3 regions of the Sporosarcina sp. So3-204 genome follow, and region 1 is predicted to be linked to each of the others. Evidence: riboswitches for the same ligand, from Rfam matches in the RefSeq annotation. Region 1 holds a riboswitch; each other region holds the start of a gene.

Region 1 (2,268 bases):
AGAAGTGATGTTCTAAATGAATTTTGACTTCTATAATGTGCTTGTTTTTATGCATATTGTAAGTGCTGTTCTGTCCATAGGTCCATTATTTATTTTAATGCCAATTATCAAGCGTTTACGCGGTGTTGGAATGGATATTGAAAAGGCGTACTTAGGTATTATTAATGTCATCATTCGTCTTGTTATGCATGCAGGTCATGTGCTTGTGGTTACTGGTGTTCTTTTAATTCTTAATGGACCATGGCCATGGTTTACGTCATGGGTTGTATTGACAGTTGCTGTTATGGGTATTTCTGCTGTATTCTTAGCAACAGGCTTTACAAGAGTTTTACGGGTGTTGAACGCACCAGGTAGCCGTAAAAGTGAACTACTCGACCGGTTAAATAGAACGTCCTGGCTTTATATTGGTCTTATGATCATTATGCTCTGGCTTATGGTTCAGAAACCAATACTTTGGTAAATAAATATTTCTACATAAAAAAGTTGTGCGTCTACTATTGACGCACAACTCTTTTTCAGTTTCAAGAAAACCTAAATTGTCAACGGTATATACGCTGATCGCGATGGATTAATTGGCTTGATATAGTTCCTAAAAGCCCATCCATAACATATATTACAGTGAAAGCTAAAAAGAATTAAATAATAACATGGTGGAGGTGTGAGGAACTTGTTTCAACCATCACAATATAATGAAAATGAGAACCGAAATAATAATAGCTCTAAAGATAGGGGAGTTATTCTTGCACTTTGGGGTTCAGCCATATCTACATTCGGTGACGCATTACAAACGATAGGCGGCGCAATTGCAATAGAAGAAGGGCGAATTGAAGATGCACAACAGCAACAACAACTTACTAATTTACAAAACCAAATAGACGATTTGAAAAAAGAGCAAAGAGCAAATAATACTACAAGTCCCGATATTGAAAAGCTGAACACTTTGATGGAAAAAATAGTAATGCGATTAGATAAAGATGACAGTAAATTTTAAGTAGGTAATAACGCCTGCTATTAAAAAATCACAGTTTGAAGAATAACTAGTTTTCTTTAAAAGAAGTTGACAATTCACTTTTTTATGTAGTATGATAGCTTCTAATCAACAGAAGAAATAAATAATTGTACTTTTAAAATTTAATAGACTCTTATTTAGAGTGGTGGAGGGAATAGGTCAAATTAAACCCGACAACCAGTAGATGATCTATATGAAAAGGTGCTACTTCCTACAGATTTGAATGGATTTGAAAGATAAGAGGAAGACAATTCAAACCTCTTCTAAATTGAAGCTTTTTTTTATGCTTAAATCCGAGTTAACTGATATGTATAATTAATAAAAGGAAGGAGAGAAATGAATGAGCTATAAGCTTGGTATACTCGATCAGAGTTCAGTTTTTCCTGGTACTTCTGCAAACTACGGATTTCAACATACGATTCACTTGGCCCAAATAGCAGCTTAATCCCCATAAGTATTGATTTCGCATTTAATCGCTAAAACGAATTCGATACGGATTGGTTCAGGCGGAGTAATGTTGCAACATTACAGTCCTTATAAAGTTGCTGAAAACTTTCAAGTATTATCAACTCTTGCACCTGAAAGAGTTGATTTAGGAGTAGGAAAAGCACTAGGAGGATTTCTGTTATTTAAAAAAGTACCGGAGAGTATTATTGAAAGATTTAGATAGCTCCTAGGTTATATTTTTTAATTATAATACCTAGTAAATTGATATGTTAAGTTTGGAGGAATAGAATAATGACAAGTAAATTAATAATCGAAGATATAAAAGAGAATGATAAGGAAGAAGTTAGGCAGCTATTAGTTGAAAGTTATCTGCAATATGAATATGACCATAAAGATCCTACAATGTGGGAATCATACTTGAAAGATATTACTTTTTCTGTAGATAACCCAAATGTTGATAAGATCCTAGTTGCCAAAAGTGATTTAAAGATACTTGGTAGTTTGCAATTATTTGAGTCATCTCTTAAAGCCTATAATAAACCAGAGTTAGGGATTACTTCACCGATTATACGTCTTCTTGCCGTTCGACCGAATGCTAGAGGTCTTGGTGTAGCACAAGAGTTGTTAAGGAGTGCAATTGCTTATTCGAAATCAATTCAAGCAACAGCTATTTATTTGCACACAACTGACTCAATGCGAAAAGCGATTAAATTGTATGAGTGGTTCGGCTTTAAACGTGATACAACGAAAGACTTTGGTACAGGGGAAGTAGTAGTAAAATCATATCGACTTGATCTATAAAGTTAGATTGA
Region 2 (2,268 bases), 1.2 Mb from region 1:
TCTCGTTATCTTCCGCTAATTCCTGCATGGCATCAAGTCCGTAAGCATGAACATTAAATAACAATGCATCCGCACCTAGTTCTCTTGCTTTTCTTGCTTTATCTTTTAGGTCTGACGTTCGTCCGGTTAAATTAACTGCATATAATGTACGTTGTCCCGTTTCTTCAAAAACTTCTTGCAGCACTTTTTTTCCAATTGAAATTCTTTTTTCAAAAGGGGTTAACGGGTTATCAAAAAGAATTTCATCATCTTTGACAAGGTCCACACCACCAAGTGCTTGCTGTCTAAGTTGTTCAGTAAGGTAATCTAGATCCCTACCAATGACTCCTTTAAATATACTCATAATTAATGGTCGGTTATGTACATTAAGTTTACCTCGAATCCCATCTATACCAAAACGTGGACCAGGAAAGTGTTGCAAAAGTGAATCATCAAATTCTAAATCCAATAGTTTAACTTCGCCATCTAATGATAGTTTACCAAATACGGTTGTCAGTATTGCTGGTAAATCTGCTGAAAAGTTTGCAGCAGGATATGTGATTTTTACTTCTGCTTTAATTAACCCGGGTTTATGTGGATGAGGTGTTTCTGGGAACTCGGTGACAGAAGCAACAATACCTTTATGTTTTTTTAATTGTTCTTGTTGAAGTAATGGCAGATCTGTCCATGATCCAATTGTTAAACCAAGTGCAATGCTTTCTGCTCTCTTATCAATTGAACCTTGCTTTCCGTATAGTTGATAACTTGCTGTTAGACCACTCATTTTATTTCAGCTCCTTTACGAAATAAAAAACCTTTTCTAATTTAGAAGAGGTTTCAAGAACGACTTCTCATTGTTCAGCAATTTAGCTGCAAGAATTAGCACCGTTTCCTTTGAAGGTTCGGTTGCCGGGTATCATTGGGCTTGTCCCTCCACCAACTCTAAATAAGATTAGCTATTCAATTAAAATCGTAGTCTGATTATTTCACTCATAAAGAGATTTGTCAATATTATCAAAAACTGAAAAAATAGAATTGACATGACTTGCAATTAAGTGCTAGAATATTATTTAAATAGCATAACTTTTTGAATTGTATAACTCTTATCAAGAGCTGGCATAGGGAAATTGGCCCGATGACGCCCAGCAACCGACCTTAATACCGTTGTGAAACGGGGCGCTTTTACTTTGGCGCCTGGGAATTTTATTCCTGTAGGGCACGGTGCTAATTCCATCAGATGATGACGTGTAAACGTATGGATTCTGAAAGATGAGAGGCAAGGAATTTCTTATTCTTTAGCCTCTTTCCATTATGGATAGGGCTTTTTATTTTGGATAAAGAAAGGATGAGTGATGTGACAACAGCTATATATGAGAAATATGTTGAATTAACTAAAGAGTCAGCGATTGAAATCGCAAAAAACAATCGCTTTTATTCCGAGCATGCCGATTTGATATGTAAGGAAATTGGCGATGGAAACTTAAATTATGTCTTTCTATTAACAGATGTTATTACAAAAAAGTCTTTAATTATTAAACAAGCATTGCCTTATGCAAAAGTAGTTGGAGAGAGCTGGCCGCTAACTTTGAAACGTGCAGAAATTGAAGCGAATGCTTTGAAAAAACACGGAGAGTTTGTACCTGCTTTAGTGCCAAAAGTATACGAAATTGACACTGAATTAGCAATAACGATTATGGAAGATCTATCACATTTAACGGTTGCGAGAGAAGGATTAATTGCAGGTAATAATTATCCGTTGCTTGCATCAGATATTGGTGAGTATCTTGCTAAGACACTATTCTATACATCGGATTTTGCCTTGCATCCTTTTGAAAAGAAGAAGTTAGTTAAGGAATTTTCCAATCCAGAACTGTGCAAAATATCAGAAGACCTCGTTTTTACAGATCCATTTTTCAATGCAGAAACAAATAACATAGAAGATTTATTGAAATCAGATGTCGAATTAATTTGGGCAAATACATTGCTGAAATTAGAAGTTGCCAAGCTGAAAAAAATTTTTTTAACTGAAGCAGAAGCTTTATTACACGGTGATTTGCATACTGGAAGTATTTTTGTAAGTGAAACGGAAACAAAGGTTTTTGATCCTGAGTTTGCATTTTACGGACCTATCGGATTCGACATTGGTCAATTCATTGCAAATTTAGTGTTTCAGGTTATTACGAGAGAAGGCAGTCAACAAGAAATAGTTCTCCAGCAGATTGACGAAACTTGGAATGTCTTTACTTCTACATTCTCAGAACTTTGGGACAAGGATTCAGTTGATTCGTT
Region 3 (2,268 bases), 360 kb from region 1:
TCGAACCAATTACTTTATTCTACAATATCAATATATCCTAAGTCTACTTATCGGACTTGAAGGTATTTTAAGAACCCATCTTTAGAGTTCAATAAAAACTTAAAATCACCACTACATCAAAAAAGCTGTTTAATTAGGAATTCTCCCAAGTTAAACAGCTTAGTTAAACCGTTGCCCGCACTCGTCCTTAATTGGCTTTCAAACTGATAAGAATTAAGGTAATTCCTGCAAACAAGCAAACCATTCGAGTCAAAGAAACCTTTTCTCCTAAACCCATTAATGCAATTCCCGTTGTAATAATTAACACGCAAGGTCCCACTAATGCCAATAATGTATTGATATAAAAGGCTTTTTCTAAATCATTCAATTTGTACATTAGCATTGCAGCCGTGATATCTACACTACCTGAAAAAATCCTTAACAAGATAATCATCAAAAGTGCTCTTTCAATCAATAACAATGCTCCTTGTATTTAAATTTTTCCATATTAGACATTGTACAGTGTATGTAAGTTTTAATACTTTCATTATAGAAATATGAAACAGATCAGCTTATTACTTCATTCAATTTATACCAGATCCCCCACCACACAATATTCAGTTGTATTCATTGAAACGAAAAAGTACCAGCAATTAAAACAGTATAAAACCGTTTTAGTCGCTGGTACCTATTTTATTCTTTATTTGTTTTCACTCAACCAAATAGTCATTTTGTTTTCTGCATATTCATTTTCGTACGTATACCATTCATCACCAAGATCCAAAGTATGTAGTTTATCCTTAAACTTTTGGATTGGCTTTCGTTCTTTGAGCATTGTTAATAAGTGCTCAGATGTATCTTTATCCTGTTCATTAGCGAAAAGCACCATTAAATCATATGCTTCAGTGGATAAAATTTGTGGTATCACAACTAAATCCTTTGTTGCATCACTATCATCCCAAACAATTATAGGTTCTTCTATGTCCGATTCCGGATTATCTACGACTATCTCTTTTGTAACTCGATTATAAACACTCGACATTTCCTCGTTGTTAAATAAAAACGCTTCAACCAATTCGTTCAATAAAGACATTAATATACCACCTTTTCAATTCTAAATAAAATTTGTAATCATTTCGATTTTGACAAATCAAAAGACGATGTGTTCACCAAATACATCGTTCATTATATCACGTTTCTTCTGCTCTACTATTAAAGTCAAACGATTAATCTCTTCCTGCAGCTTCTTAATCTCATCCAATTCTTCTTGGATATAAGCCTTCGATATTGAATCGCCTTTTTCAAAGTAATCAATTTTCTTTTGCAATTTAGCGATTTCATGATGCCGCCTCATCGAACTGGAAGAACTTGACACTTTATTCTCTTGTAATTGTTCACGTTGCGCATATAGATCTTGTAATTTCTTCATAATAAACCCCCAATTTTTTCAAACAAAAACCCTTCCCTAAAAGAGAGAAGAGTTTTTTGCATACAAAAAATTTCTACTCATCATTCAGGTGTGGTTCCTCCTGTTGGATGTAGCACCTTACCGGCTGGCAGGTTGCTGAGACTTCGTAGGGCCAATTCCCTCCATCTCTCTTGATAAGAAAAGAGTCTGTTGTTCGATTAGCTTAATTATAGGGTGAGTTTAGCTTGAAAGTCAAATGGTTTAAGGATTCTCAAACATTTAAAGTCCTTCTTTTCTAGAAATAAATCTTTATTTCTTAGGAATCATACAATGCAAAAACGAGTGCCCATGCATACTGTTATGTCTAATGGGAATGCAGATTATTTTACCAAACTCGCGAAATTTAATAGTGGGTAAAGGACATGTTAGTTCAGTTGACAGTATATCTTTTAGTATAATTATTTTTATAGTTTAAAGTATACATATATGGGAATAAAATATTCAATGTACATTAATCTAGGGGGAAGAGATTTGGAAAAACTATGGATAGATGAAGATATTAAAAAGTATGTTAAAGATCATAAACAAGATTTTGAAAACCAATTATTAAGTCAAGCTGTAAATGTTGGAGATAAAATTGACGATATCTTAAGAATTGGGGAAGTTGACCTTATTAACAATGCACACAAACTAGTGAATTATGTCATTAATGGAGATAAACTTACGGAACTTCAATTATTTGCCAAACAAGAAGGAATAGCATGGGCTACCCATTCGATACCGTTATCTTTTAAACTGGAATGGGTACAAGCGATTCGCAGGACTCTTTGGAACCTCATACAAGAATATAACAATGAAGAGCAAAAGTTCACGATTGATAT

The links. Region 1 has a riboswitch for S-adenosylmethionine ahead of AC3RV6_RS12405 (LLM class flavin-dependent oxidoreductase). Riboswitches for the same ligand answer to the same signal wherever they lie in the genome.
Region 2: it holds a riboswitch for S-adenosylmethionine, as region 1 does, so the genes downstream of both, mtnW (2,3-diketo-5-methylthiopentyl-1-phosphate enolase) here and AC3RV6_RS12405 (LLM class flavin-dependent oxidoreductase) in region 1, are expected to answer to the same signal.
Region 3: it holds a riboswitch for S-adenosylmethionine, as region 1 does, so the genes downstream of both, AC3RV6_RS14220 (hypothetical protein) here and AC3RV6_RS12405 (LLM class flavin-dependent oxidoreductase) in region 1, are expected to answer to the same signal.

The regions. Positions count from the first base shown of each region.
Region 1 is NZ_CM176485.1:2,517,740-2,520,007, reverse strand. It holds gene AC3RV6_RS12420 (ASCH domain-containing protein) at 1-8, shown strand, start outside; gene AC3RV6_RS12415 (hypothetical protein) at 17-460, shown strand; gene AC3RV6_RS12410 (hypothetical protein) at 668-991, shown strand; SAM riboswitch class I at 1,140-1,252, shown strand; partial or broken gene AC3RV6_RS12405 (LLM class flavin-dependent oxidoreductase) at 1,350-1,628, shown strand; gene AC3RV6_RS12400 (GNAT family N-acetyltransferase) at 1,748-2,257, shown strand.
Region 2 is NZ_CM176485.1:1,314,611-1,316,878, forward strand. It holds gene mtnW (2,3-diketo-5-methylthiopentyl-1-phosphate enolase) at 1-763, opposite strand, end outside; SAM riboswitch class I at 828-932, opposite strand; SAM riboswitch class I at 1,080-1,255, shown strand; gene mtnK (S-methyl-5-thioribose kinase) at 1,325-2,268, shown strand, end outside.
Region 3 is NZ_CM176485.1:2,881,270-2,883,537, forward strand. It holds gene AC3RV6_RS14210 (YqhV family protein) at 188-460, opposite strand; gene AC3RV6_RS14215 (UPF0158 family protein) at 680-1,072, opposite strand; gene AC3RV6_RS14220 (hypothetical protein) at 1,130-1,408, opposite strand; SAM riboswitch class I at 1,483-1,588, opposite strand; gene AC3RV6_RS14225 (STAS domain-containing protein) at 1,892-2,268, shown strand, end outside.